DNA from 3 places in the Streptomyces sp. NPDC058579 genome. Region 1 is predicted to be linked to each of the others. Evidence: riboswitches for the same ligand, from Rfam matches in the RefSeq annotation. Region 1 holds a riboswitch; each other region holds the start of a gene.
What was found. Region 1 has a riboswitch for cyclic di-AMP ahead of ACFWRO_RS08305 (M23 family metallopeptidase). Riboswitches for the same ligand answer to the same signal wherever they lie in the genome.
Positions count from the first base shown of each region.

Region 2: it holds a riboswitch for cyclic di-AMP, as region 1 does, so the genes downstream of both, ACFWRO_RS04765 (peptidoglycan DD-metalloendopeptidase family protein) here and ACFWRO_RS08305 (M23 family metallopeptidase) in region 1, are expected to answer to the same signal.
Region 3: it holds a riboswitch for cyclic di-AMP, as region 1 does, so the genes downstream of both, ACFWRO_RS03035 (M23 family metallopeptidase) here and ACFWRO_RS08305 (M23 family metallopeptidase) in region 1, are expected to answer to the same signal.

Region 1 is NZ_JBHXPI010000004.1:290,514-298,013, reverse strand. It holds gene ACFWRO_RS08320 (DNA topoisomerase (ATP-hydrolyzing) subunit A) at 1-892, opposite strand, end outside; gene ACFWRO_RS08315 (M16 family metallopeptidase) at 1,123-2,478, shown strand; gene ACFWRO_RS08310 (M16 family metallopeptidase) at 2,505-3,872, shown strand; cyclic di-AMP (ydaO/yuaA leader) riboswitch at 4,084-4,250, shown strand; gene ACFWRO_RS08305 (M23 family metallopeptidase) at 4,263-5,048, shown strand; gene ACFWRO_RS08300 (GntR family transcriptional regulator) at 5,223-5,915, shown strand; gene ACFWRO_RS08295 (HPr family phosphocarrier protein) at 6,097-6,378, opposite strand; gene ACFWRO_RS08290 (GNAT family N-acetyltransferase) at 6,555-7,500, shown strand, end outside.
Region 2 is NZ_JBHXPI010000002.1:416,036-423,535, forward strand. It holds gene ACFWRO_RS04755 (DUF6126 family protein) at 1-146, shown strand, start outside; gene ACFWRO_RS04760 (tyrosine-protein phosphatase) at 163-975, opposite strand; cyclic di-AMP (ydaO/yuaA leader) riboswitch at 1,370-1,529, shown strand; gene ACFWRO_RS04765 (peptidoglycan DD-metalloendopeptidase family protein) at 1,534-2,508, shown strand; gene ACFWRO_RS04770 (SGNH/GDSL hydrolase family protein) at 2,686-3,498, shown strand; gene ACFWRO_RS04775 (STM4011 family radical SAM protein) at 3,485-4,363, opposite strand; gene ACFWRO_RS04780 (STM4012 family radical SAM protein) at 4,373-5,740, opposite strand; gene ACFWRO_RS04785 (STM4013/SEN3800 family hydrolase) at 5,737-6,558, opposite strand; gene ACFWRO_RS04790 (STM4014 family protein) at 6,579-7,500, opposite strand, start outside.
Region 3 is NZ_JBHXPI010000001.1:634,517-642,016, reverse strand. It holds gene trmB (tRNA (guanosine(46)-N7)-methyltransferase TrmB) at 1-767, shown strand, start outside; gene ACFWRO_RS03045 (PrsW family intramembrane metalloprotease) at 869-2,185, shown strand; gene ACFWRO_RS03040 (aldo/keto reductase) at 2,195-3,142, opposite strand; gene ACFWRO_RS03035 (M23 family metallopeptidase) at 3,255-4,358, opposite strand; cyclic di-AMP (ydaO/yuaA leader) riboswitch at 4,370-4,517, opposite strand; gene ACFWRO_RS03030 (PP2C family protein-serine/threonine phosphatase) at 4,765-5,925, opposite strand; tRNA gene ACFWRO_RS03025 (tRNA-Met) at 6,246-6,319, opposite strand; gene ACFWRO_RS03020 (rhodanese-like domain-containing protein) at 6,382-6,861, opposite strand; gene sigJ (RNA polymerase sigma factor SigJ) at 7,196-7,500, shown strand, end outside.

The DNA.
Region 1 (7,500 bases):
GGAGCTTCTTGGAGCCGACCAGGTCCTTGATCTTGGAGATGACCTTCTCCGGGCCGACCGTGAAGGGCAGCTCGGTGACGACGATGCCCTTGCGCCGGGGGGTCACGTCCTCCACGGTCGCGGTGGCGCGGATCTTGAACGTGCCGCGGCCGTTCTCGTAGGCGTCCTTGATGCCGGAGAGGCCGACGATCCGGCCGCCGGTGGGCAGGTCGGGTCCCGGCACGAAGCGCATGAGCGCCTCGAGGTCCGCGTTCGGGTGGCGGATCAGGTGCCGGGCGGCCGCGATGACCTCGCCCAGGTTGTGCGGGGGCATGTTCGTCGCCATGCCGACCGCGATGCCCGAGGCGCCGTTGACCAGCAGGTTCGGATACGCGGCCGGCAGCGTGACCGGCTCCCGCTCCTGGCCGTCGTAGTTCGGGGTGAAGTCGACGGTGTCCTCGTCGATGGACTCCGTCATCATCAGCGCGGCGGCGGCCATCTTCGACTCGGTGTACCGCATGGCGGCCGGCGGGTCGTCGTTGCCGAGCGAGCCGAAGTTGCCGTGGCCGTCGACGAGCGGGAGGCGCATGGAGAAGGGCTGGGCCATGCGCACCATCGCGTCGTAGATCGACGCGTCGCCGTGCGGGTGCAGTTTGCCCATGACCTCGCCGACGACGCGGGCGCACTTCACATAGCCGCGGTCGGGGCGGAGCCCCATCTCGTTCATCTGGTACACGATGCGGCGCTGCACCGGCTTCATGCCGTCGCGGGCGTCCGGCAGCGCGCGGGAATAGATCACCGAGTACGCGTACTCGAGGAAGGAGCCCTGCATCTCGTCGACGACGTCGATGTCGAGGATCCTCTCCTCGAACGCGTCGTCCGGCGGCGGTGTCTTCGTGCTGCGGCGGGCCATCGCGGCTGCGGCTCCTTCACCAACAAGGTTGATCTGACGCGGACCATTGTGGACCGTCCCACCGACAACGCCGACCGCGACCCGGGTATGAGCGGTTCGTGAGCCGTCCGTGACGCCCCGCGACCCGGAAGAGGGACGCCGGGAACCTGTGGGAACTTCGCGAGGTGTCAGTGCGCTTGCATAGGGTGGGAGGACTTTTCCATATCGCGATCGAAGGGACGTACATGCCCATGGGTCACACGGCCACGGCAGAGGCCGGCTCAGGCGGCCTGACAGCGACCGAGCACCGGCTGGCCAACGGCTTGCGTGTGGTGCTCTCCGAGGACCACCTGACCCCGGTCGCCGCGGTGTGCCTCTGGTACGACGTCGGCTCCCGCCACGAGGTCGCCGGCCGCACCGGCCTCGCCCACCTCTTCGAGCACCTGATGTTCCAGGGCTCGAAGCAGGTCCACGGCAACGGCCACTTCGAGCTGGTGCAGGGCGCGGGTGGCTCGCTCAACGGCACGACGAGCTTCGAGCGCACCAACTACTTCGAGACCATGCCCACGCACCAGCTGGAGCTCGCGCTCTGGCTGGAGGCGGACCGCATGGGCTCCCTGCTCGCCGCCCTGGACGACGAGTCCATGGAGAACCAGCGGGACGTCGTCAAGAACGAGCGCCGCCAGCGGTACGACAACGTGCCCTACGGCACGGCCTTCGAGAAGCTGACCGCCCTCGCCTACCCCGACGGCCACCCCTACCACCACACGCCGATCGGCTCCATGGCCGACCTGGACGCGGCGACGCTGGAGGACGCGCGGGCCTTCTTCCGTACGTACTACGCGCCGAACAACGTGGTCCTGTCGGTCGTCGGCGACATCGACCCGGCGCAGACGCTGGCCTGGGTCGAGAAGTACTTCGGCTCCATCCCGTCCCACGACGGCAAGCTGCCCCCGCGCGACGGCGCGCTGCCCGACACCATCGGGGAGCAGCTGCGCGAGGTCGTCGAGGAGGAGGTCCCGGCCCGCGCGCTGATGGCCGCCTACCGCCTCCCGCACGACGGCACGCGCGCGTGCGACGCCGCCGACCTCGCCCTGACCGTGCTCGGCGGGGGCGAGTCGTCCCGGCTCCACAACCGCCTCGTGCGCCGCGACCGTACGGCCGTGGCCGCCGGCTTCGGCCTGCTGCGGCTGGCCGGCGCGCCATCGCTGGGCTGGCTGGACGTCAAGACCTCCGGTGGCGTCGAGGTGCCCGAGATCGAGACGGCCGTCGACGAGGAGCTGGCCCGGTTCGCCGCCGAGGGCCCGACGCCCGAGGAGATGGAGCGCGCCCAGGCCCAGTTGGAGCGCGAGTGGCTGGACCGGCTCGGCACGGTCGCAGGACGCGCCGACGAACTGTGCCGCTTCGCGGTCCTGTTCGGCGACCCGCAGCTGGCGCTGACCGCGGTCAACCGGGTCCTGGACGTCACGGCCGACGAGGTGCGCGAGGTCGCCGCGGCCCGGCTGCGGCCGGACAACCGCGCGGTGCTGGTCTACGAGCCCGTCGGTACCGAACAGAGCGACGCCGAGCAGGGCGACAGCGACGAGGAAGAGGGAGCGGACCAGTGACCGACGCTGCCGCGTCTTTGACGAGCATGACGTTCCACCCGCAGCCCGAGCCGGGCTCGGCCAGGCCCTGGGCCTTTCCCGCCCCGGACCGCGGGGCGCTGGACAACGGCCTGACGGTGCTGCGCTGTCACCGTCCCGGTCAGCAGGTCGTGGCCGTCGAGATCTTCTTCGACGCCCCGCTGGAGGCCGAGCCCGCCGGTCTCGACGGTGTCGCCACGATCATGGCCCGTGCCCTCACCGAGGGCACCGACCAGCACACCGCCGAGGAGTTCGCCGCCGAGCTGGAGCGCTGCGGCGCCACGCTCGACGCGCACGCGGACCACCCGGGCGTACGGGTCTCCCTGGAGGTTCCCGTCTCCCGGCTGCCCAAGGCGCTCGGGCTGGTCTCCGAGGCTCTGATCGCGCCGGCGTTCCTCGAGACCGAGGTCGAGCGTCTGGTGCGCAACCGTCTCGACGAGATTCCGCACGAGACGGCCAACCCGGCCCGCCGGGCGGCCAAGCAGCTCTCCAAGGAGCTCTTCCCGGCCGAGTCCCGCATGTCCCGGCCGCGCCAGGGCACCGAGGAGACGGTGGCGGCCATCGACGCCGCCGCCGTCCGCGCCTTCTTCCAGACCCACCTCCGGCCGTCCACGGCGACCGCCGTGGTCGTCGGCGACCTGACCGACGTGGACCTGGACAAGGTCCTCGCCGAGTCGCTGGGCGCCTGGACGGGGAACAGCGCGGAGTCCCGGCCCATGCCTCCGATCACGGCCGACGACGCCGGCCGTGTGGTCATCGTCGACCGGCCGGGCGCCGTCCAGACCCAGTTGCTGATCGGCCGCGTGGGCGCCGACCGGCACGACCGCGTCTGGCCCGCCCAGGTCCTCGGCACGTACTGCCTCGGCGGCACGCTCACCTCCCGCCTGGACCGCGTCCTGCGCGAGGAGAAGGGCTACACCTACGGTGTCCGGGCCTTCGGTCAGGTCCTGCGCTCCGACGGCGCGGGCAACGGTGCCTCGATGCTCGCCATCAGCGGCTCCGTGGACACCCCCAACACCGGCCCGGCACTTGACGACCTGTGGAAGGTGCTGCGCACCCTCGCGGCCGAGGGTCTGACGGACGCCGAGCGCGACGTGGCCGTGCAGAACCTGGTGGGCGTGGCGCCGCTCAAGTACGAGACCGCCGCCTCCGTCGCGGCGACGCTCGCCGACCAGGTCGAGCAGCACCTCCCGGACGACTTCCAGGCGCAGTTGTACGCGCGCCTGGTCGAGACCGGCACGGTCGAGGCGACGGCGGCCGTCGTCAACGCCTTCCCGGTGGACCGGCTCGTCACCGTGCTCGTGGGTGACGCGGCCGAGATCGAGGAGCCGGTGCGGGCCCTCGGCATCGGCGAAGTCACCGTCGTCACCGGCTGATTGAGCCGCGCCGCTGCTGCGGCGGAGTGTCCGGAGGACCCTGACGTCACGTTACGTCAGGGTCCTCCGCTTTGTCCGTATTGATGTATAGCGTGGTTGTATGCCCTGTGGCATGTCTTACAAACAGGCGTGTCTGTTTGGTGATTGAAAGACGATCCGCATAGCGTCGGTCCGGCTGTTCGCCAGTTGCACCCGCCGCACCCGCGGCATCGGACAGTCATCGCCGAGTCCCCGTCAGGCGCGAGCCTGGGGAGCCGGGGACCCACACGAAGTCCCTGGGGTGAATCGGACGCCTTCGCATCCGTGCGGAGGGGCCCGTAGGAGACCTTCCTGCTCCGAACCCGTCAGCTAACCCGGTAGGCGAGAAGGAAGGAAAGGATCAGCCACTACATGGCGTTCACCCGTGCCACCGGGAAGCATCGTGGTCCGAGCCGTCTGGCGCGCCGCAGCGCGGGCGTCGCCGGCGTCGCGACCCTCGCCACCGCCGGCGTCATCGGCACCCTCGCCTCCCCGGCGCTCGCCGTCGACACGGACGCCCCCTCCCTGGAGGACACCGGCCTGACCCAGGTCGTCGTCGCCGACAACGCCCTCGCCGACAAGATCGACGCCCAGGCCGCCGCGCAGGAGCGCGAGGCCGCCGAGGCCGAGGCGAAGCGCGTCGCCGAGGCCCGCGCCAAGGCGGAGGCCAAGCGCAAGGCGGAGGCCCGCGCCAAGGAGGTCCGCGCCGCCAAGGAGCGCGCCGCCCGCGAGGCCGAGCGCAAGCGCCTGAACTCCTTCCAGTCCCCCGTGGCCGGCTCGTACGTCTCCACCGGCTACCAGGCCGGCGGCTCCCTCTGGTCCTCCGGCAGCCACTCCGGCGTCGACTTCCACGCCGCCTACGGCACCAAGGTCGTCTCCGTCGGCTCCGGCACCGTCGTCGAGGCCGGCTGGGGCGGCGCGTACGGCAACAACATCGTCATCCGGATGAACGACGGCACGTACACCCAGTACGGGCACCTCTCGGCCATCAGTGTCTCCGTCGGCCAGTCCGTCACTCCGGGCCGGCAGATAGGGATCTCGGGGTCGACCGGCAACTCGACCGGCCCGCACCTCCACTTCGAGGCCCGCACCACCGCCGAGTACGGCTCCGACATCAACCCGGTCGCGTACCTCCGCGCCCGCGGCGTGAACGTCTGACCGACCGGCCGCGCACGTCAGAAAAGCCCCGGCTCGTACTGAGCCGGGGCTTTTCGCTGACCCATCGCTGACCAAAAGATATCCATGGTTAACGAGGACCCGTCGGAAATGCCGCCCCGCTGCAATAGAGTCACCGGACAACCGGTTTCGCGCGTATTAAGGCGGAGGTCGATCATGCGCATTCCCGCGCACTCGGTGTGCACGGCGATCCGGGACGACATCGTCACCGGCGTCTTCGAGCGCGGCGGCCGGCTGACCGAGGAGCAGCTGGCCCGCCGATACGGAGTCTCCCGCGTCCCGGTCCGCGAGGCGCTGCGCACCCTGGAGTCCGAGGGCTTCGTGATCACCCGCCGGCACGCGGGCGCGCAGGTGGCCGAGCCCACCGAGCAGGAGGCGGCCGACCTCCTGGACATGCGCTCGCTGCTTGAACCGCTCGGCGCCGCCCGGGCCGCGCAGCGCCGTACCGACGCGCACCTCAAGGTGCTGCGCGGCCTGGTCAGACTGGGGCAGGAGCGGGCCAGGCGCGGACAGGGGGACGATCTGCGCTCGCTCGGCGGCTGGTTCCACGAGACCCTGGCGCAGGCCTCGGGCAGCCCGGCGCTCACCGCCCTGCTCACCCAGCTGCGGCACAAGATCGCCTGGATGTACGCGGTCGAGGCCCCCGCCCAGCCGGTCGAGGCGTGGGCGGAGCACGGGGCGATCGTGGACGCGGTGGCGCGCGGCGACGCCGAACGGGCCCGCGCCCTGACCGCGCTGCACGCCGAGCGCTCTCTGCTGCTGCACCGGCTGAAGCGCCCCGACCGTCCGCCGCGCGGGCGTGTGAGGACTTCGCAACATGTCGTCAACACCGCGAGCGGCCGGAATTAACGAGCGGGCCGTATACAAAGAGCGGGAATTCTCGGGGGCTTTCTTCGTGCTGCCCGGAATGCTGGAATCGCGACGCGGAGCGGCCCGGAATCAGGAAAAGAAAGAAGCCGCACCCGCCGTCATTTCGGCGTGTGCGGCTTCCCGCGAATTCGGCCCGGACGTCCGTCCGGCCGGAGATCCGTCAGACGGTCTCGGGGAGCTCCTCGAGACCCTCGGCAACCAGCTTCGCCAGACGGTCGAGCGCGGCCTCGGCGCCTTCGGAGTCCGAAGCGAGCACGATCTCCTCGCCGCCCTGCGCACCCAGACCGAGCACCGCGAGCATCGACGCGGCGTTCACCGGGTTGCCATCGGCCTTGGCGATCGTCACGGGGACGCCGGAGGCCGTGGCGGCACGGACGAAGATGGAGGCGGGGCGGGCGTGCAGGCCCTCGGCCCAACCGACGTTGACGCGGCGCTCAGCCATGGTGTTGCCCTTCAAGTCTCAAGCGGGTTGTCTAGACCAGTCTCTCACGGGTCGCGGGGTGCTCGTCGCCGACCTTCGGCCCCCGCCGGGGGGCCGTTCGGTCCTCCTTACCTTGCATGGCGCACACGTGCCGCGCGACCGGTGCCCGTGTCGTACCCCGGCCGTACGCTTGGCCCATGCAGAGCGCGTCGGAACGGCCGGAGCAAGCGGAACACGAGTACCCCGACCACTGGGAAGCGGACGTCGTCCTCCGCGACGGCGGCACCGCGCGCATCAGGCCCATCACCGCCGACGACGCCGACCGGCTGGTCAGCTTCTACGAGCAGGTCTCCGACGAGTCGAAGTACTACCGCTTCTTCGCGCCCTACCCCCGGCTCTCCGCCAAGGACGTGCACCGCTTCACCCACCACGACTTCGTGGACCGGGTGGGCCTCGCGGCCACGGTCGGCGGCGAGTTCATCGCCACCGTGCGGTACGACCGGATCGACGACCGCGGCATGCCCGCCTCCTCGCCCGCCGACGAGGCGGAGGTCGCCTTCCTCGTCCAGGACGCCCACCAGGGGCGCGGCGTGGCCTCCGCGCTGCTCGAACACATCGCGGCGGTGGCGCGCGAACGGGACATCCGGCGGTTCGCGGCGGAGGTGCTGCCCGCCAACACCAAGATGATCAAGGTCTTCACGGACGCCGGATACACCCAGAAGCGGAGCTTCGAGGACGGTTCCGTACGGCTCCACCTCGACCTGGAGCCCACCGACCGCTCCCTCGCCGTGCAGCGCGCCCGGGAGCAGCGAGCGGAGGCGCGCTCCGTGCAGCGGCTCCTCACCCCCGGCTCGGTCGCCGTCGTCGGAGCGGGCCGTACCCCGGGCGGGGTCGGCCGGACGGTCCTGCGCAACCTCCTGGACGGCGGCTTCACCGGACGGACGTACGCGGTCAACCGTGCCCTGACCGAGGAGACCGGCACGCTCGAAGGAGTGCCGGCCTTCCGCTCCGTCGGGGACATCGGCGAACCGGTGGACCTCGCGATCGTGGCCGTCCCCGCCGAGCGCGTGCCCGAAGCGGTCGCCGACTGCGGCGAGCACGGGGTGCGCGGCCTCGTCGTGCTCTCGGCGGGGTACGCGGAGA
Region 2 (7,500 bases), on a different contig from region 1:
AGTTCAAGCCGGTCACCGGCGAGGAGCGCGAGAACGGCAAGTTCCCCAAGGGGCTGGTCCTCCGGCTCTTCGCGTACCTCGTGGCCGGGCACCTCTTCGCCGGGTTCCTCTATCTGCTGTTCGCCCTGGGCGCGCAGAACCAGTGACACGCGGCAGGTGCGGTCACGCCTCGACGACGAGCCGCTCGCGCAGCCGCGCACGGGTCTCCGGGCTGAGCTTCAGGCCGTCGGTGAGGTAGTTCTCGGCCGTCCCCCAGGTCTGCTCCATCGTCTCGAACGCGGCCCGCAGGTACTCCACCCGCGCGTCGAACAGCGGGCTGATCAGCTCCATCACCTCGGGCGCCATCGCGTCCGAGGCGGAGGAGGCGCGGCGCACCTTGTAGCGGCGGTGCGGGTCGTTCGACTTCACGTAGTCGGCCTCGATCGCCTCGCGCTCGACGCCCACCGCGAGCAGCGAGATGGCGATCGAGAGGCCGGCCCGGTCCTTGCCGGCCGCGCAGTGCATGAGCGCCGGGACGCTGTCCTCGGCGAGCGCGTGCAGGATGCGGCTGTGCTCCGCCGTCCGCTCGACGATCATCTGCCGGTACGAATCGGACATTCGGGTCGCCGCCTTGCCGTCCCCGAGGATCTCGCGGAGCTGCTCCAGCTCGCCGGAGCGGACGAGCTTCCAGAACTCCTTGCCGTCGGCCGGGTCGTTGAGCGGTATGTTCACATTCCGTACACCGGGCAGGTCGACGTCCGGGCCCTCGATCTTGACGTCGGCCTGATTGCGGAAGTCGAAGATCGTGTGCAGCCCGAGGGTGGAGAGGAACGCCGCGTCCTCCTCGGTGGCGTGGGCCAGGTGGCCGCTGCGGAAGAGGCGTCCGAAGCGCACCGCACCACCGTCCACGGTCGGCAGTCCGCCCACATCGCGGAAGTTGCGTACCCCGGTGAGCTCGGGTTCGGTCGACGGGACCTGGGGCAGCTGCTGCGTCACGAGTGCTCCTGAAGGTAGACGGATCGCGATCGGTTCCTGATCGATTCCTGGGGCAATCATCCCGGGTGTCGAGGGCTGTGCGCACCCCTGGGTAAGGGAATGGGCGTTCTGTCCGAATTAAACCCTTCGGTATAACGCGCCCTGGTTGCAGGGGAGATGGGATTCGGGGCGTGAGCAGCGTCTCAAAGGTGACGGACCGTGCCTGATCGTCCGGACCAATTCCCTGGCCGGAAAAGGAAATCGATCCTCCGTCATCCACGGAGGGTGACCGGAATTCGGTACGAATATCACGCCGCTGAATGCGCGTGGAATCGGGCGGCTTGTTCGGCTCGACCCCGCTCGTCTAGCGTCACGCTCAATCCGGTCGGACCGCCGAATCCTGCCACCGCCCGGAATCGAATCCGCACCCATCCACGTACGGCAGGAGCGGGGGACCCAGGTAAGTACGCCGCACCGGTCTGACCGGACGGCTTGGGGTTAAGCCGCGTGAGAACGCGGCCGGACATCTCCAGTCCGAACCCGACAGCTCACCTCGCAGGCGACGGAGAGGAATTCGCCATGCCCGCGAAGGGTAAGCATCGCCGTCCCAAGGTCAACCCGATCACGCGCGGATTCGTCGCCGCCGGCACCGGTGGCGCAGTCGTCGCCCTCCCGCTGCTCGGCGCGACCGGAGCCCACGCCGCCGAGAAGGCCGCTCCGACCGTGACGCCCGAGAAGGCCGTCACCGCCGTCGCCGTCACTCCCGCGAAGGCCCCGGCCGCTCCGGCCGCCGCCCCCGCGGCGAAGCCGAAGACGTACTCCGTCGTCCGCGGCGACTACCTGTCGAAGATCGCCGCCGAGCACGACCTCAACGGTGGCTGGCAGAAGCTCTACGCCGACAACCGCCAGGTCGTCGGCGAGAACCCGTCGCTGATCCTGCCCGGCATGAAGCTCACCCTCGGCGCCAAGTCGACGGCCGCCCCGAAGGCCGCGGCCCCCAAGGCTGCCCCGAAGGCCGCGCCCAAGGCCGCCCCGAAGGCCGAGAAGAAGTCCTCGTCCTCCGACACGAGCGAGTCGCGCGCCTCCCGCTCCTCCGAGCGCACCGCGGCCACCTCCACCCAGGACTCCGCCCCCGCGCAGGCCTCCTCCTCCGGCTGGGTCGCTCCGGTCGGCGGTGGCATCTCCACCCCGTACCGTGCCTCCGGCTCGATGTGGTCCTCCGGCTACCACACCGGTGTCGACTTCATCGCCTCCTCCGGCACCTCGGTGAAGGCCGTCGGCGCGGGCACCGTCCACTCGGCCGGCTGGAGCGGCTCGTACGGCAACGAGGTCGTCATCCAGCACGCCGACGGCACGTACTCCCAGTACGCCCACCTCTCCTCGCTCTCCGTCTCGGCCGGCCAGACCGTCACGGGCGGCCAGCAGATTGGCCTCTCCGGCTCGACCGGCAACTCCAGCGGCCCGCACCTGCACTTCGAGATCCGCACCGGCCCGAGCTACGGCTCGGACATCGACCCGCTGGCGTACCTGCGCCAGCACGGCGTCGGCATCTGACGCCTCCGCGTCACCCGCGTCATCCGCAGCACCCCACAGGGGCCCGGCACTTCGGTGTGCCGGGCCCCTGCGGCGTATTCCGGCTTTGTGGAATCTTGACCGGTGGCGTATCTCACCCGGCGTCAACCCCTCCTTACGGTCGCGTAGGTCACATGTGTAAGGGAAAGATGAACTCCCGTGGCAGACGATTCGAGATCAAGAGACATGAAGGCATTCGGGTCGTACGCGGCGATCGGGGACAGCTTCACCGAGGGCGTGGGAGATCCCGGGCCGGACGGGCAGTACGTCGGCTGGGCGGACCGTTTCGCGGTACTTCTCGCCGACCAATTGCCGGAGCACGACGCGTTCCGTTACGCCAATCTGGCCGTCCGAGGCCGGCTCCTCGACCAGATCGTCGCGGAGCAGGTTCCGAGGGCCAGGGAACTCGCCCCCGACCTGGTGAGTTTCTGCGCGGGCGGCAACGACATCATCCGGCCCGGCACCGACCCGGACGACGTCGCCGAGCGCTTCGAGCGCGCCGTCGCCGACCTGACGTCGGCCGTCGGCACGGTGATGGTGACGACCGGCTTCGACACCCGCGACGTACCCGTGCTGCGGCACCTGCGCGGCAAGATCGCGACGTACACCGCCCACGTCCGGTCCATCGCGGACCGCTACGACTGCCCGGTCCTCGACCTGTGGTCGCTCAAGTCCGTTCAGGACAGGCGGGCCTGGGACGGCGACCGGCTGCACCTCTCGCCGGAGGGGCACACCCGGGTCGCGCTGCGCGCCGCCCAGGTCCTCGGCATGGAGGTGCCGGCCGACCCGGACCAGGCCTGGCCGCCGCTGCCGCCGAGGGGGACCCTGGAGGTCCGCCGCGACGACATCCACTGGGCCAGGGAGTACCTCGTCCCGTGGATCGGGCGGCGGCTGCGGGGCGAGAGCTCGGGCGACGACGTCGCGGCCAAGCGGCCCGACCTCATGCCGCTCGGCGACCTCATGCCTCTCTGAGCAGTCTGTCGGGCGCGGCCGGAGCCGGAGCCGGGATCCGCTCCAGGACCCCGCCGGCGAACACGTCGTACAGCGGCAGCGTCTCCAGGTGGACGTAGCCGATGTGGCAGTCGCAGACGGCGAGCGGGCAGGCGCGCGGGCGCAGGGCGGCACGGTACGAGCCGTCGTACAGGTTGCCGAGCTCGGCCTTGACGAAGTGGCAGCGGCGCACGGTCCCTTCGCCGTCCACGGAGATCACCGACTCGCCGGTCCGGCAGGGCAGCCCGGCGGAGCGGTGCGGACGGCGGCTGTACGGGAAGAGGGGATCGAGGGCCGTCCAGCCCTCGGCCTCCTCGTCGGTGTACGTGTGGCCCTCCGCCGCGTTCACCCAGAGGTAGACCTCGGGCGGGAGGTCCGCGCGCAGCCGCAGAGCGTGCTCCCGGTGCTCGGGCAGGCCGACGACCCCGACGCTGAACCGGGTGCCCCTGGCCGCCAGCTCGCGGCACTTCGCGAGGAAGCGGTCGTACGGCGTCTGGCCGGGATGGTACGTGCACCAGAGCGCGAGGGTCCCGGGGTCGGCCTCGGCCAGCCAGTCGGTGCGGCAGCTCAGATTGGTCTGGATCGCCACCCGATCGATGTGCGGCAGGTGGGACAGCTCGGCGAGGGTGCGCCGGTACCAGGAGCGGACCAGGCCCTCGCCCCACGGCGTGAAGAGGATCCTCAGCCGGTCGCCGGTCTGTTCCGCCGCCCAGGCGGCGAAACGTTCCAGTGCGGCCCGGTCGGCCCGCAGCTGTTCACGGCTGTCGCGGCGCTTGGCGAAGGGGCAGTAGGGGCAGTCGTAGTCGCAGGAGGCGAGCGGCCCCCGGTACAGGATGGTCAGGTCCATGTCGACGCCCTACTTCAGCTCGTAGGCGGCCATCGCCGCCCGGACCGCCGGGGAGAAGAGCGCGGGACCGAGCGCGTCCGAGTGCGCCAGGCCCTCGGCGGAGAGCCGCAGCAGCCCGGCGGGCGCCGCCCGGTCCAGCCAGCCCAGCGCTTCGAACCGGCCCAGCTCGTCGGGGAAGTCCGCGAACGGCGAGGCGCCGAACCGGTCCTGGTACTCCCCGGTCGGCATGCCCTGGGCCTGGAGGAGGGACTGGAGGAGGTGACGGCGGCGGGCCTCGTCCGGCTCGGCCGCTTGGTCCGCCTCGTCCGCCTCGTCCGTGTCGACCCAGCGGCCCACCCGCGCCCGGCCGAAGTCTTCGGTCGCGGTGTAGTCGTCGATGATCGCGCGGATCTCCCGCATCTCGACGGCGTAGTCGAAGGAGTAGTGCAGCGCCGAGGTGTACGAGCGGGCCCCGCAGCCGAGGCCGATCATGCCGTCGGTCTGGCAGGCGTAGTCGTCGGCGCCCTGTGGCGGGGCGTCGGCGCGCCGGAACATGCGCATCGACACCTGCTCGTAGCCGCGGGCGAGCAGATGGTCCCGGCCGTGGCGGTAGAGCCGCAGCCGCTGCTCGTCCCAGTCGCGGTCGGCGGTCGCCGAGAGCCGGCCGAGGCCGGTGAGGGGACGGACGTACAGCGGGTAGAGGTAGAGCTCCTCCGGGTGCCAGGCGAGGGCGGCGTCGAGCGATTGGGTCCAGGTTCTTTCGGTCTGGCCGTCGATGCCGTAGATCAGGTCGATGTTGAGGACGGGGACGCCGGTCTCGCGGATCCGGCCGAGTGCGGCCTCGACCTCGGCGCGGCGCTGGGGACGCACGGCGGCGCGGGCCTCCGCCTCCACGAAGCTCTGCACGCCGATGCTGAGGCGGGTGGCCCCGCGCTCGGCGAGGACCGCGAGCCGGTCGGCGGTCGCGGTCGACGGGGAGGTCTCGACGGAGAGGGGGACGGCGCGCAGGTCGACGCCCATCCGCTTCTCGGCGATGTCGCAGAGCCGCTCCAGCTCGTCGGCGGTGAGGAAGGTGGGGGTACCGCCGCCGAAGGCGGCCGTGGCGAAGCGGACGGGCTCGGCGTCGCCGAGCGCTTCGCGGACGGTGGTCGCCTGGCGGTCGAGGGCGTCGAGGTAGCGGGTCGTCAGCTCGTCCGGGGCACCGATCCGGGTGAAGAGGTTGCAGAAGCCGCAGCGGATCTCGCAGAACGGTATGTGGGCGTAGAGGGAGAGCGCGTCCTTCGGCTCGTCCCGCCAGAGCGCGGCGAGGGAGGGCGCCGGGTCGGGGAGCGGCCGGTACGCCGTCTTGTGCGGGTAGGCGTAGACGTAACTCTCGTACGGTCGGGGCGACTCGGTCATGCGTGAGCCTCCGAGCGCGGTCCGGACAGGAGGAAGTGGGCGTACGGGACGTTCCAGACGACCTCGTGGCCGAGCCGGTGACCGGTGAAGCCGTCCTCTCCGTACGCGGTGCCGTGGTCCGAGCAGACGATCGCGAAGCAGGGGCGGCGGCTGCTCATCGCGGCGAAGAGGCGGCCGATGTGCCGGTCCACGTACTCCAGGGCCGCCGCGTGCGAGGCGCGGGTGTCGCCGGACTCCCGGGTCGCGCCGGGGAGATGGAACCAGTTGGGCTGGTGCAGCGCGGAGACGTTCACGAAGAGGAAGAGCCGCTGCTCGGCGGGGAGCGCGGCGACGATCTCCTCGGCCCTCGTCACCTGGGACTCGAAGGAGGTGGGGGAGGCGACGCCGAAGGCGGGCTCCCAGTGGCTCTCCTCGAAGAGCCCCGGCAGAACCGAACCGAGCGGGCCCTGCCCGTTGAAGAACCCGACACCGCCGACGCACGCGGTGCGGTAGCCGTGTTTGGCGAGGCCGGTGACGAGGTCGGGGGTGTCGTACACGAACGTGCCGTCGGCGGTGGTCTCGCTGCCCGCGAACCGCGCGGCGAAGAGGCGGGGGTGCGGACCCGGGGCGGCCGGGGTCGGCAGGAAACCGGCGAAGATCGCCTGGTGGGAGGCGTACGTGAAGCTTCCTGGGGCGTGTCGGCGTTCCCAGCGGCTGTCCGGGAGGTGCCGGGCCAGGTTCGGGATGCGGCCCGCGGCGGCGAGTTCGGCGGCCACGTCGTACCGGAGGGTGTCGAGCGTGACCAGGAGGAGGTCGTGGCTGCCCACGATCTCGTTCATGTCGGGTGCGTGCTGCCGGTTCACGTGGTGCTCGTTCCTGTGGTGCGGGTGGTGCGGTTGTTGTTGCCGCTTAGGAGTGCGGTGACCTGGGCGGCGTAGGTGTCCTGGCCTTCGGCGCCGCTGCCCGGCAGGCCGGTGAGGCCGGGGAGGAGGTCGCCGAAGGCGTTGACTTCGCCGACGGCGAAGCGCCGCCAGCCGACGGCCGGCAGGAGGTCGATGCCGACGCACCGCGTGCCAGGGAAGGCGTCGGCCGCCCGCTCGCACACCTCCAGCGCGTCCGCCCACCGCCCGCCCGCGGCAGAGACGGCCGCGCGCACGGCGCCCAGGTCGCCCCGGGCGCCGCCGAGATGGAGGTTGGTCATCGGGGAGCGGCTGGTCCGCACGACGGCGTGGGTCGCGCGCCCGTCGATCACGACCACCCGCAGATCGGCCGCCCGGCCGTGCTGCGCCGCCTTCGGCAGCCAGCGCTCGATGTGCAGACCGTCCGGGGCGAGCGCGTCCACGATCGCGGCGACCTCGCGCTCGGTCGTGTAGCGGCGCACCCGGAGGGAGTTGAAGAGGCATCCGTCCGGGGCCCGTTCCACGGAGGTGGTGGCCTGGACGCGTCCGGTGCCGTTCGTCTCCACGGCCAGGACCCCCGAGGCTGACGAGCCGTGCGCGAGCTTCACGAAGACCCGGGGCAGCTCCGCGGCCGCCATGAGGGAGCGGACGTCCGCCCAGTCCCGTACGGGCGGACCGGCCGCCCCGGACGTCGGCGAGTCCGGCACCGGAACCCCGGCCGCGCGCAGCCGGGCGTGGGCGAGCCGCTTGTCGAAGAGCACCGCCGGCTCGGCGGGGTCGTCGACCAGGACGGCCCCCGCGTCGCCGACGGTCCGGGCGAGCCGCGCCGTGGCGGCCGTGAACGCCGCGTACCAGCGGGCCGTTCCCTCGACCCGGGTCGGG
Region 3 (7,500 bases), on a different contig from region 1:
CCCACCCCCAGCCCCGCCCGGAGCCCGTCTTCCAGCGGGGCAGCCAGAGGTTCGCCCCCGGGGAAGGACCGCTGCCCGATCCCGCCGGTTCGCACCACGAGCGGCGGATCCGCAGCTTCCAGCCGCGCCGCAGCCGCGTCACCACGGGGCAGGCGGAGGCGATGCTCAAGCGCTGGCCCGACTGGGGTCTCGACATCGACGGCAAGCGGGTCCTCGACCTGAACGACATGTTCGGCGGCCTGCCCGTGGTCCTGGAGATCGGCTTCGGCATGGGCGAGGCCACGGCCCAGATGGCCGCCGCCGACCCCGGCACCGGCATCCTCGCCGTGGACGTCCACACCCCCGGCCAGGGCAACCTCCTCGGTCTCGCCGACCGGGGCGGCCTCGAGAACGTCCGGGTCGCCAACGGCGACGCGATCATCCTGCTCCGCGAGATGCTCACCGCCGACGCCCTCGACGGCTGCCGCGTCTACTTCCCTGACCCCTGGCCGAAGAAGCGCCACCACAAGCGGCGGCTGATCCAGCCCGAGTTCCTCACGCTGCTCGCGACCCGGATGAAGCCCGGCGCCGTGCTGCACTGCGCCACGGACTGGGAGGAGTACGCCGAGCAGATGCTCGAAGTCCTCTCCGCCCACCCCGACTTCGAGAACACCCGGCCCGAGGGCGGCTACGCACCCCGCCCGGACTTCCGCCCCCTCACCCGCTTCGAGGGACAGGGCCTGGACAAGGGGCATCTCGTGCACGACCTGCTTTTCCACAGGAAGTAGCTCAGCGGGAGTTTCGGGTTTGACTCTGCTTTTCCACAGGAAGCGGCAGTTGTCGGAGAACTCCGTCGCAGGTGTCAGTACTCCTCGTTAGGGTCGATCACGTGTCGAACCATGTTCCCGTCCCCACTCGGGACACCGAGGAGCCGGCCTTCACGGCCGTTCCGGACCGCGCGCAGTGGCGCTACAGGCCTCGTCGCGCCTTCTGGCGCAGCAAGGTGGTCCGGGCCGTCGCCGTGATCACCGTGCTCGCGCTCTGCGCGCTCGTGATCCTCGCGATCGTCCGGGAACAGACCGGCACCGAGGGCTTCCTCGTCGGCCTCGGCCTCGCGGTCCTGCCCGTACCGCTGTTGATGGCCGCCTTCCGCTGGCTGGACCGGGTCGAGCCGGGCCCGTGGAAGAACCTGATCTTCGCCTTCGCATGGGGCGCGTGCGCCGCGACGCTCGTCGCGATCCTCGCCAACTCCTTCGCGGTCCGCTGGATCGCGACCGCCACCGCCGACCCCGCCTCCGCCGAGTCCTGGGGCGCCACGGTCGTCGCCCCGGTCGTGGAGGAGAGCGCCAAGGCCGCGGCGATCCTGCTGATCTTCCTCTTCCGCCGACGGCACTTCACCGGCCTCGTCGACGGGGTGGTGGTCGCGGGCTTCACCGCCACCGGCTTCGCCTTCACCGAGAACATCCTCTATCTCGGCAACGCCTTCGGCGAGGACCAGGACCTCGGCTCCGGCGGCCTCGGCTCGATGACCGCGGGCACCTTCTTCGTACGGATCGTGATGTCGCCGTTCGCGCATCCGCTCTTCACGGTCTTCACCGGCCTCGGCTTCGCCTTCGCCGCCCTGGCCACCTCCCGGCGGAAGTTCCTGCGGACCCGCCGGGTCCTGCTGCCGCTCGCCGGGCTGCTCCTCGCCATGCTCATGCACGCCCTGTGGAACGGCTCCGCGATGATCCTCGGGCCGCTGGGCTTCATCCTCGTCTACGGCATGTTCATGGTGCCCGCCTTCGGCCTGCTGACCTGGCTCGCGATATGGAGCAGGCAGCGCGAGCTGCGCACGATATCCGGGCAGCTTCCGGCGTACGCGGCGGCAGGCTGGCTCTCACCGGCCGAGCCGCTCGCGCTCTCCTCGATGCGGGCCCGCTCGGTCGCCCGCGACTTCGCCCGCCGTACGTACGGCGGGCCGGCCGCGACGGCCGTCGGCGAGTACGAGGCGTTCGCGACGACCCTCGCCTTCCTGCGCCACCGCGCCCAGCGCGGCGCACAGGTCCCCGACTTCACGGCGCGCGAGCAGGAGCTGCTCCACCACCTCTGGCAGCGCAAGCCGGTCGCCTCACCCGCGCTCACCTACGCGGCGCGGGCGACGGGCCGGGTGTGGGCGCCGCCGCAGTACCTGGACTACGGCGGCTACAACCCGTACCAGAGCTAGGAGAGCCGCCTAGGCGGCTGACGCCTCCGTCAGGAGCGTGAGGTCCGCCTCGGTCAGGTGGAGGTCGGCCACCGCCACCAGGGCCGGGAGCTGTTCGACCGTGCGGGCCGAGGCGATCGGGGCGACGACGGTCGGGCGGGAGGCGAGCCAGGCCAGGGCGACGGTGGCGAGCTCCGCGCCGTGCGCCTCGGCCACGGTGTCGAGCGCGGCGAGGATCCGCCGGCCCCGCTCGGTCTTCGCGTGCTCGGCGGCGCCCTCGGCGCGGACGCTGTCGACGGTCTTCCCGGCGCGGTACTTGCCCGTGAGGAAGCCGGACGCCAGCGCGAAGTACGGGACGGCGGCGAGCCCGGCCCGCTCGGTGGTGGCCAGGAGCTCACCCTCGTACGTGTCGCGCGAGAGCAGGTTGTAGTGCGGCTGCAGGGCGACGTAGCGGGCGAGGCCCTCGGTCTCTGCGAAGTCGAGGGAGGCCTGGAGCCGCTCGGGCGAGATGTTGGAGGCGGCGACGGCCCGCACCTTGCCCTCCCTCACCAGCTGGTCGAGGGCTGTGACGATCTCCTCGACCGGGACGGTCGGGTCGTCGAAGTGCGAGTAGTACAGGTCGATGTGGTCGGTCCCGAGCCGGCGCAGCGACTCCTCGACCGCGCCCTTGATCGTGGTCGCGGCGAGGCCCTTGTACCGGGGGTGCGCGCCGACCTTCGTGGCGATGACGACCTCGGAGCGATTGCCGCGGGAGGCCAGCCACTTGCCGATGACCGTCTCGGACTCTCCGCCCTGGTTGCCCTCGGCCCACGCGGAGTACATGTCGGCGGTGTCGACGAAGTTGCCGCCCGCGGCGGTGTAGGCGTCCAGGACCGCGAAGGACTGTTCCTCGCTGGAGGACCAGCCGAAGACGTTGCCGCCGAGCGCGAGGGGGAAGACGTTCAGGTCGGAAGTGCCCAGAGGGCGCAGTGAGGTCATGGGACGGTACAACGACCGCCCCCGGTACGGGTATTCCGGCAGCCCTGACGTGGGGGGGGTGCCGCCAGGACTGCCGGAGTCGTAAGGCCTCGGGAGGGGTCCTTGGACGTCCCTAGACCGAGAGGCCCTTGCTTCCGAGCCAGGCCGCCGGGTCGATGCCCGCGCCGCCCGGGGTGTGGACCTCCAGGTGGAGGTGCGGGCCGGTCACGTTGCCGGTCGCGCCCACGCGCCCGATCGTGTCGCCGGTGCCCACGGTCTGGCCGACGCTCGCCGTCATCGAGGACAGGTGCGCGTACCAGACCTCCGTACCGTCCTCGAGCTCCAGGACGATCCGGTAGCCGTACGAGCCCGACCAGCCGGCCGACTTGATGGTGCCGCCGTGCACGGCCTTGACCGGCGTGCCGGTGGGCGCCGCGAAGTCGAGGCCCGTGTGCTGGCCGGAGGACCACATGGAGCCGGACTGGCCGTACGTGGAGGTGATCGTGTACGAGGACGTGGGCAGCGAGTAGCTCGCGGCGAGCTTCGCCAGGCGCTCCGCCTCGGCCTTCGCCGCCGCTTCCTCCTCGGCCTTCTTCTTCGCCGCGGCCGCTTCCTTCTCGGCCTTGTCCGCCTTGGCCGCGGCCTCGACGGCGGCCTTCTCGGCGGCGGCCTTCTCCGCCGCGGCCTTCTCGGCGGCGTCGGCGGAGGCCTGCTGCTGCTCGGCCTGCTGCAGGATGCGGGCGCGCAGCGCCTCACCGGCGTCGGCGGTCGAGGCGGAGGCGGACTGGCCGCTTCCGGCCTTCTCGACGCCGTCGGCCGGCAGGGCGAGGGTGGCCGTGAGCGGCTGGGGGTTGGTCGTACCGGAGTCCGAACCGCCCGCGCCGTCGCCGCCGTCGGAGATGAGCTCGCCGACACCGGGCAGCTCGGAGGCGTCCGGCAGGTTCAGGTCGGGCAGCGATATCGAGACCGGGGGCTTCTCCTTGGCGGTCGCCATGCCGCCCGCGCCGACGGCCGCGATGACGCCGACGCCGAGGACGGTGGAGGAACGGGCGAAGCCGGAGCGCTGCTTCACGACGCGGTGGCGGCCACCCGAACGGGCCTGCTGGCGCAGGGAGTCCTCGGTCGGGTTCCACTCCCCCAACGTCGTCGCGTTGTCGTCCGTCCCGGCGGCACCACGGGCACCGAACGCGTTGAACCCGTCAGAAAGACCGTCGGGGGCAGGGCTGTTGGACGCCACGGAGGCGTGCTCCTTTCCTTCCTTCTCGCCTACCGGGTTAGCTGACGGGTTCGGAGCAGGAAGGTCTCCTACGGGCGGTTCCGCACGAGTGCGAAGGTGCCCGATTCACCCCAAGTAGTGGTTCCCCGGTTCCCTTTCAGGATTCGGCGCACGCGCGCGGTGCCGTCTCTTACGACGGCTGGGACGACCGCGCTGCGTTATCGAACGTTAATAGACACGAGGGCCGGATTCCAAGCTGTTCCTGTTGATCATTCCCAAGATTGAGCTGGTACAGCCCGATTTGAGCCCGCTTCAGTACGGAGTCTTGCCGCCACCCCGAATCTGATGGTTCGTCAATTGTTATCGGAGCGGTACGCCTCCACTACGCAAGGTCACGGCGTACGTCAGGGGTGCGTCAGGGCGTACGTCACGGCACCACGGGCATCGTCCGGCGCCGCTCCGGCTGCCCCGCTCCCGGCCGGCTCACGGCGAGCAGCGCCATGTCGTCGGTGGAGCCCCCGCCCGTGTACCGGCGGACGTCGTCGACGAGCGCGTCGAGCAGCTCCTCCGGCCCGGGGAAGATCCTCCCGGCGAGCCGCTCGGCCGGTTCGTAGAAGGCCCCCGAGGCATCGCGCGCCTCGGAGAGCCCGTCGGTGTAGAGGAGCAGCGTGGCGCCGGGCGGGTACGGGGCCTCGTCGGCCCGGTCCGGCCAGACGGCCAGCTCGCCCATGCCGAGCGGCAGCGCGGGCTCGGTCGGCTCCAGGTGGGTCAGGCCCCCGTCCGCGTACAGCAGCAGCGGCTCGGGGTGGCCCCGGTTCACGACCCGTACCCGCCCGTTCCCGCGCGGGATCTCAGCAAGGACGGCCGTGGTGAACCCCTCGAAGGCGTCGAGTCCGGAGCGGCGGGTCCCCTCGCGAGCCAGCGCCCGTTCAAGGCGCTGGGCGACCCCCTCGAGGGAGGCCTCCTGCTCGGCCGCCTCGCGGAAGGCGCCGATCACGACGGCGACCGCCTCGACCGCGTCGAGCCCCTTGCCGCGCACGTCCCCGACCACGAGGCGGACCCCGAACGGCGTGTCCTGAACGGCAAAGAGGTCCCCGCCGATGAACGCGTCCGCCTGCGCGGCCTCGTAGCGGGCGGCGACCTGGAGCCCGCCGATCCGCTCGGCGGGCGTCGGCAGCACGGCCTTCTGCGCGGTCTCCGCGATCACCCGCGCCGAGGCGAGCCGCTCGCCGCTGCGCCGCACGACCCGGTTGATCAGCAGGGCGAGGGCGGAGACGGTGACGACGGTCAGCGTCTCGGTGAGGGCGGGGATGTCGTTGGCGGTGCCGTTGTAGAGGTGCAGCCCGATGCCGGCGAGGACGGCGGCGATGCCGGTGAGCAGCGTCGTCAGCATGGAGAAGAAGGGGGCGGCGATGAGCGGGGCGGCGGAGAACATCGGGGAGGCCGTGTACGCGGCGGGGGTGGCCAGGTCGAAGACGATCCCGCCGAGGATCACCAGCGGCGGCAGGGCCCGGATGAAGCGCCGGGCCCGCTCGGCCCGCCGGCGCGGGGCGCGCGGGGAGAGGCCGTTGCGCGAGCCGTTCCCCAGTCCCTGGGCCCGCCCGTTCAGCGGCGGTCGTGTCGGCCCCTTCGCCCGCCCGTTCGCCTGTCGTTTCGCCCGCCCGTGCCCCCGGTCCGGCCCTCGTTCCCGCCCCTGCCCCTGGCCCTGCCCCACCTGTGGTCTCCTGCCCGGTCCGTACACGGCACGGCGACGGACGGTACCGCGCCCTCCCCAGGGTGGCGGGAGCCGCGCCGCTCTGCGACCCCCGCTCGGCCATGTGGGGGATGCGGGGCAGGGGGACACGAGGCAGGGGGACACGACGAAGGCCCGGATCCAGTGACTGGATCCGGGCCTTCGTTGCTACTGAGTAGCGGGGACAGGATTTGAACCTGCGACCTCTGGGTTATGAGCCCAGCGAGCTACCGAGCTGCTCCACCCCGCGTCGGTGAATATGACCTTACGGCATGGTGAGCCGATCCCCTAATCCGTTTCCCGGCCGCCCTCTCAGCAGCCGCAGTCCTCGCCGTCGACCGGGGCGGTGAGCGGGTCCGCGTCCTTCTTCTCGGGGCCTTCCCACGTCTCGTACGGGAAGCCTTCGCGGACCCAGTACTCGAAGCCGCCGAGCATCTCCTTCACCTGGTATCCCAGCTGGGCGAGGGCGAGCGCGGCGCGGGTGGCGCCGTTGCAGCCGGGGCCCCAGCAGTACGTGACCACGGGGACGGACTTGTCGAGCAGCTGCTCGGCCTGCTCGGCGATGAGCGCGGTCGGCAGGTGGATCGCGCCGGGGACGTGGCCCTGGTCCCAGGACGCGGTCGAGCGGGAGTCGAGGACCACGAAGCCGAGGTCGCCGCCGGCGGCGACGGCGCTCGCGACGTCGGAGACGTCGGCGTGGAAGGCGAGGCTGGCGGAGAAGTACGCGGCCGCGGCCTGGGGAGAGGCGGGCGGGGTACGAAGTACGGCGTTGACCTGCGCGGTTGTCGTCATGCATGAAAATCTACGGTCGAAGATCACGGCGCTGAAGTGGCAAATCCCGGCGGTGGGAGTTCTCCGCCGGGGAAATCCGGGCGTTGGGCGGGGGACGACAGGGGATCTCACGCAGCGGACGTTTCGGGGCATCGTCAGGGCCTAGTCGGGACCTCGCCGGGACCTCGTCGTGGGCTTTTCGGGACCTCATAGGGGGCTCATCGGGGTCTGTTCAGGGTCGTTTCAGGGCCGTGAGGTGTCACTTCACGGGGACGCCGACCGTCATACATATGAGGGCACGCGGCGATTCCGACCCATACGTACGGACGAACGAACGAACGAGGGAGACGCACCGATGGACGACAAAGACCTCCTGGCCGCGCGCTTCGATGCCGACCGCACCCACCTCAAGGCGGTCGCCTACCGGATGCTCGGCTCGCTGAGCGAGGCCGAGGACGCCGTCCAGGAGGCGTGGTTCAAGCTCAGCCGCTCCGACACCAGTGACGTACGGAACCTCAGCGGCTGGCTCACCACCGTCGTCGGCCGGGTCTGCCTGGACATGCTGCGCTCGCGCGCCTCGCGCCGCGAGGACCCGCTGGAGTACTACGTGCCCGATCCGCTCGTACGCGGCGCGGGCGGCGGCGCGACCGACCCCGAGGA